DNA from 2 places in the Ureibacillus sp. FSL K6-2830 genome. Region 2 is predicted to be linked to the other one. Evidence: riboswitches for the same ligand, from Rfam matches in the RefSeq annotation. Region 2 holds a riboswitch; the other holds the start of a gene.
The links. A riboswitch is a leader RNA that binds a small molecule or an ion and turns the genes downstream of it on or off. The one in region 2 is predicted to bind preQ1.
Positions count from the first base shown of each region.

Region 1: linked by a shared signal. The riboswitch ahead of NSU17_RS05500 (QueT transporter family protein) and the one ahead of queC (7-cyano-7-deazaguanine synthase QueC) in region 2 are both predicted to bind preQ1.

Region 1 covers NZ_JBBOQR010000001.1:1,124,973-1,128,391, forward strand. The annotation lists gene NSU17_RS05490 (ABC transporter permease) at 1-229, opposite strand, end outside; gene NSU17_RS05495 (ABC transporter substrate-binding protein) at 264-1,286, opposite strand; PreQ1 riboswitch class I at 1,659-1,702, shown strand; gene NSU17_RS05500 (QueT transporter family protein) at 1,711-2,199, shown strand; T-box leader at 2,790-3,020, shown strand; gene trpD (anthranilate phosphoribosyltransferase) at 3,115-3,419, shown strand, end outside.
Region 2 covers NZ_JBBOQR010000001.1:2,323,619-2,327,037, forward strand. The annotation lists gene uvsE (UV DNA damage repair endonuclease UvsE) at 1-576, shown strand, start outside; PreQ1 riboswitch class I at 689-734, shown strand; gene queF (preQ(1) synthase) at 819-1,319, shown strand; PreQ1 riboswitch class I at 1,324-1,367, shown strand; gene queC (7-cyano-7-deazaguanine synthase QueC) at 1,421-2,101, shown strand; gene queD (6-carboxytetrahydropterin synthase QueD) at 2,088-2,558, shown strand; gene queE (7-carboxy-7-deazaguanine synthase QueE) at 2,551-3,279, shown strand.

The sequences.
Region 1 (3,419 bases), 1.2 Mb from region 2:
AACCAGTGATACATCCTGCAATAAATCCTACGACAATCGCTGCTAACGTAGCTAATATTGGGTGATAACCTAAAACAATCATTGTTGCAGCTGTAGCCGCACCCGAAACAAAGCTACCATCTACCGTCAAGTCTGGAAAATCTAACACTCGGAATGTTAGATACACTCCGAGTGCCATTATTGCGTAGATGATTCCTTGCTCAACTGCACCGAACATTGCTGTAAACATATTGAATCATCTCTCCTAACATGTTGAAAATATTTTATTGTTGTGTTTCGACAAGCTCAGCTTCCCACTCGTCTTTCACTTCAAGACCAAGTTTCTCAATTGCATCTTTATTCATTACTAATTTCAATGTATTTGGATATTCTGCTGGAATATCTGCAGGTGTCGCTTCACCTTTTAAGATTTTTGCAGCCATTTCACCAGCTTGATATCCGATATCGTAATACTCGAAACCAAATGCCAACAATCCGCCGCGTCTTACAGAGTCAAATTCACCAACAACAAGCGGTAGTTTATTGCTATCTGCTACTTGAATAATAGATTCTAGAGCGGATACGACTGTGTTATCTGTAATGATATAAAATGCATCAACTTTTCCGATTAAAGATTCTGCAGCTTGTTTGATCTCTGAACTTTGAGATACAGTAGCACCTTCTACTTTTAAACCTAATGAATCAGCAATCTCTTTCACTTGGTTTACTTGAGCTACTGAGTTTTGTTCACCTGCGTTGTAAACCATTCCGATTGATTTAACGTCTAAAGCGTCTTTCATGAATTCTACCGTTGTTTTAATTGCTTCTGGGTGCAAGTCAATCGTACCAGTAACGTTTGCACCAGGTGATTCAATCGAATCAATTAATTGAGCTGCAACCGGATCTGTTACAGATGTAAAAACAATTGGAATTTCAGTTGTTACATTTTTAGCAGCTTGTGCAGATGGAGTGGAGTTGGCGAAAATCAAATCTACTCCTGCACTTGCTAAGTTTTGTGCAATTTGCGTATTCAAACTATTATCGTTTTGTGCAATTTGATAATCATATTCAACATTTAAACCAGCATCTTTCAATGCATCTTGGAATCCTTGATATGCAGCGTTTAAAGATGGATGTTCAACAATTTGTGTTACACCAATCTTATAATTTTTTGCTTCTTCTGTTGTTTCGTTTTCTGTGTTGTTTTCGCTCGATTCAGATGTATCATTACCGCCGCCGCCACAAGCAGCTAGAAGCAACATTAAACCAAAGAGCAAAAATGATAGTTTTTTCATGCTACTTTTCATACAAATATCCCCCGCTATCCTTCAAAAAATTACTAACAATTTCGAATGAAAAATTTTTTCGCTTTATTCAAATAAAGCTAGAGTTTAACGATATATTACATTCTCATCGTTCAAGAGTCAATAACATTAGGAATGTTCTGAATTTAAGAAAATTCTTTTTATTACTTTAGTAATGTTAATTTATCGCTTTAAATCGCTAAATTACGAGGATTTTCTAGAATAAATTATTTTTTTGAAATAATGAATATTTTGTGACAAAATTGTGAACTTTATTTTGTTGTACGAAATCTTCCCTTTATCATCGTTCATTTTTTCCAAAGCTAAATTTGATTTTCTTTTTGTTTATGATAGAATTATATTTTGTGTGCTTATCACACCGTGGTTCGCGAAATCCCACGATAAAAAACTAAGGAGTGAAAATTTAATGAAAACAAAATTTATGGCAATGTCCGCAATCATAGCTGCACTTTATATTGCGGTAACGTATACGCTATCATTTTTAAGCTTTGGCGATATTCAATTTCGCATCGCTGAAATCTTTAACCACCTAATTGCCTTTAACCCTCGCTATATGCTAGGTGTTGTATTAGGCGTATTTATATCAAACTTATTTTCACCTCTAGGCTGGTTTGATTTAGTCTTCGGAGTAGCCCACTCCGTTATTTGCTTAACGATTCTTATCATCGTTAGCAAATATGTGAAAAACATCGCCTATCGTATGTTGATTAACTCATTTGTCTTCACATTCATGATGTGGATTATCGCTTTAGAATTAAAGTTAGCGTTAGAGCTTCCCTTCTGGCTTTCGTGGTTAACTACAGCCATTGGTGAAGCGGTTGTTTTACTAATCGGCATTCCAATTATGCAATTGCTAGATAAACGATTACATTTCAAAAATTTAATCGATCAATAATATAAAGAGGCTGGGACTTAACTAATAAAGTGAACGAGCTGCAAAAAGATTTTTTGTAAAAAATTGATTGGAGTGACGGGGCGAGTTTCTGTCGCGCACGCTTAGCCGCAGAGCGGAGCAAGTTCAAGGAAGTAAATTCAAAGCTTTCCTGCGACGAGCCCTTTCGAGACCCCGAAGGAGCGAAGGATTGAATCAGAGGAGGCTCGAGCCGGGCCCGCGGAAAGCGTCCCCGGAACGGAAATCAATTTTCTTCAATTATCAAAAACACCATTTTCTCCCGTGAGAAAATGGTGTTTTTTATCTTTTGCCCCGGCCTCTTATACTAGGATTAAAAATGAACGAACTCTTTTGGATTTGCTTGATTTTTACAATCAGCAATTATTTTTTGAATTTAGCAATTTATCGATTCGAAAATACTTATTTATTCGAATAACATTTTCCTTCCCAAATTTACCGAAAATTATTGACATTCATATAATTTCAGAATAAAATATACTGAAATCAAACGTGGCGGAGAAAGGTTGTGGAAGCACAATCACCGCACCGGTAGCTTAGTTGAGTAGAGTCTGAGTTTAGTTGAGAATAGCCGAGCAAAATTGATGAGTAAGGAAAAGTAGCGAAATGTGTAATGCGATAGAGAGCTAGTGGTTGGTGGAAACTAGTGCATTCCTTTTCGTGAATGGGCCTTACGAGAGCAACTGCGCAAGTGGTTGACGTCTTTCCCGCGTTATTGGGAAGTGTTCACGACAGTGAGCACACCGAGGTGGAAGTCATAACTGCTTCAATAGAGGTGGCAACGCGGCAGCAAGGTCGTCCTCTGCAAATGGGTTTTCATGCCCTTTTGCAGAGGTTTTTTTATTTCTCCCACCGGCTATTCTATCTAAACTTCAAATTTTAAATTTGGAGGATGATAGAATGAACATTCAAGCTTATATCAAACGAGTTCAACAGAAGGAAAACTTATCTTATGACGATATGATTCAAGCGGTAGAAATCATCTTTAACGAGGAAACACCAAAAGAAGCAATTGCTGAATTTTTAGTAGCACTTCATGAAAAAGGTGAAACAGCAGAGGAAATTGCCGCCCTTTCCATCGTGATGAAATCCAATGCCATTCATTTCCCTGTTCCAAAAGATACTTATATCGATATTTGCGGTACTGGGGGCGACGGTCTGAAAACTTTCAACATCAGTACAACTTCTGCCTTTGTGTTAGCCAG
Region 2 (3,419 bases):
AATGCCATTGTGGATATGACCTATCATTTTAAAATGTTGCAGGCAATGGGGCTAGAAAAAGAGGCAATGTTAAATATCCATGTAGGAGGAGCTTACGGGGATAAAGATGCATCTATTTCTCGATTTTATCAAAACTTCCAAAAATTAGATTCAACAATTCGCTTGCAAACGACTCTGGAAAATGATGATAAAACCTATACAGCAGAAGAGACATTAGCCATTTGTGAAAAATTAAAAGTACCTTTTGTATTTGATTACCATCACTATATAGTAAATAAAGGAGACTGTGAATTAGAAGAGTTGTTGCCAAGGATTTTTGCGACTTGGGAACATACAGGGAAAGTTCCGAAATTTCATTTATCATCACCAAAATCTGAAAAAATGTTACGGGCACATGCGGATTATGTTGATATGGATTTTGCTTTTCCATTAATTAAAGCCTTAAAGGATTTCGGAAAATCTGCAGATATTATGATTGAAGCAAAAGCGAAAGATCTTGCATGCCTCCGTTTTGTGGAGGAGCTAGGGAAATTGCGCGGCTTTAAGCGAATCAGTGGTGGGATAATTGAGATTTGAAATGGCAATCCATTGATTATCTCATTGCTTTTTTAATAAACTTTCTAAAAAAATTTGACCTTTTTCACTATATTCTATAATATTACTAAGTAAAGTTGAATACCCGACTAGAACGGGAGAGGTTCATAGCATAACCCTCTATAAAAAACTATGAAACAATGTTATTTCATCAGTTTTAATAGAATGAATTGGGTTTACCTCTCTTGAAAATGTTGGGAAACATTTTGCAAGGAGGTTTTTTTATGTCTAGTCGCAAATTAGAAGATGGTTTAAAGGATTTGACGCTGCTCGGTAATCAAAAGACGTCATATCCAACAAAATATGCGCCAGAAGTATTGGAAGCAGTGGATAATTTACATGTCAATCGGGATTATTTTGTAAAATTCAATTGTCCTGAATTTACTAGTCTTTGTCCGCTTACACAGCAGCCGGATTTTGCAACGATTTATATTTCTTATATTCCGGATAAAAAATTGGTGGAAAGCAAATCGCTGAAATTATATTTATTCAGTTTTCGAAATCATGGAGATTTTCATGAAGACTGCGTAAATATCATTATGAATGATTTAATTGAATTATTAGATCCAAGATATATTGAAGTGTGGGGGAAATTTACTCCGCGCGGGGGAATTTCCATCGATCCATGGTGCAACTACGGAAGACCTGGAACGAAATATGAAGAAATGGCAAATTACCGTTTAATGAATCATGATTTATATCCAGAAAAAGTGGATAATCGATAATTGAATAACAGAGGTTCTTAGCTACCCTCTATAAAAAACTAAGAAGAAACAGCATTTCCTTCTTAGGATGCTGTTTTTTTCTTTATGAAGGAGTGTCTTTAATGATATTAAAAGAAGAAAAAGCAATCGTCGTATTTAGTGGTGGACAAGACAGCACGACATGTTTGTTTTGGGCAAAAGAACAGTTTAAAGAAGTGGAAGCTGTGACGTTTGATTATGGTCAAAGACATCGATTGGAAATTGAATGTGCAAAGGAAATCGCAAAGGAAGTAGGAGTGAAGCATCACATTCTTGATATGTCCCTTTTAAATCAGCTAGCTCCAAACGCACTAACACGGGATGATATCGAAGTTGAGGAAGGGAAAGATGGCGAGCTTCCTTCTACCTTTGTGCCGGGGCGCAATTTGCTATTCCTTTCCTTTGCAGGGGTGTTAGCAAGCCAAGTAGGAGCAAATCATATCGTAACAGGCGTATGTGAAACGGATTTTAGTGGCTATCCTGATTGCCGTGATGTTTTTATCAAATCGTTGAATGTAACAATGAATTTAGCGATGGATGATACGTTTGTCATTCATACGCCGCTCATGTGGTTAACGAAAGCACAAACATGGGAACTGGCAGATCAATTAGGTGTGCTTGATTTTGTACGAAACAATACATTGACTTGCTATAACGGAATCATTGCAGATGGCTGTGGAGAATGTCCAGCATGTAAGTTGAGAAAAAGAGGTCTTGATGAGTATTTACGTTCTAGAAAGGGTGCTTCACATGTTAGATTTTAGAATTGTTGATAAGCTTCAAAAACTAGATGAAGATATTCAAAGAGACCAATTGAGATATCACTCGAAGCGTGTGCTCGTCAGCAAGGAATTTACTTTTGACGCAGCTCATCATTTACATGCTTATGATGGGAAATGTAAAAATCTCCATGGCCATACGTACAAAGTGGTGCTGGGCGTCAGCGGCTATCCGGACGACCGGGGATTGGTGATTGATTTTGCCGATCTTAAAAAAATCTGGAAAGAAAAAATAGAAATCTATTTGGATCATCGTTATTTAAATGAAACGTTGCCCCCGATGAACACAACGGCTGAGAATATGGTCGTTTGGATTTATGAAAAATTGGCGGAAGCGTTGCAGGAGAAAGGTTTTGACGGGGCGCGGGTGGAATTTATTCGACTCTATGAGACTCCTACAAGTTATGCAGAAGCTAGACGGGAGTGGATGGAAGATGAGTAAAATCCCCGTCATCGAGATTTTTGGACCGACCATCCAAGGGGAAGGGATGGTCATCGGGCAAAAGACGATGTTTGTCCGCACGGCAGGTTGTGACTATTCCTGTTCCTGGTGCGATTCTGCCTTTACTTGGGATGGCAGCGGCAAAAGTTTGATTAAGCAAATGACAGCGGAAGAGATTTGGACTGAGTTAAAAGGGCTAGGAGGAAATGGATTTTCTTTTGTTACCATTTCTGGTGGAAATCCTGTATTGATTCGTCATCTAGAGGCATTAGTTCGGATTTTAAAGGAAAATGATATAAGAATTGGCGTTGAAACGCAAGGGAGCAGATGGCAAGATTGGCTGTATGAAATCGATGAATTAACGATTTCCCCTAAACCGCCAAGTTCTGGGATGAAAACGGATTTTACGGTGCTTACTGAAATCATAGATAAGCTAAATGCCCGAAACGGCAACCAGCACATTTCATTGAAAGTCGTTGTATTTGATGAGGAAGATTATGAATATGCAAAAAAAGTACATTTAAGATATCCGACTATTCCATTTTTCTTACAGGTTGGCAATGATGACACAACTACAAAAGATCAAACGAAACTCGTTAGCCATTTACTGAAAAAATATGAAAGGCTCATTAACAAAGTAATGGCAGATGCGGAATTACAAAACGTGAAAGTACTGCCGCAACTCCATACCCTTGTGTGGGGGAATAAAAGAGGGGTTTAAAATATCTCTCCAAGTTATCGGATTTTGTAAATCAAATTGTGATCGTTAAGACTGCTTAAGTGCTATGCTATTTAAGCGGTCTTTTTTTGATGGAGTAAGGGGCTTTTACATCTATATAAAAAGAATTGGGCGTCCATTCT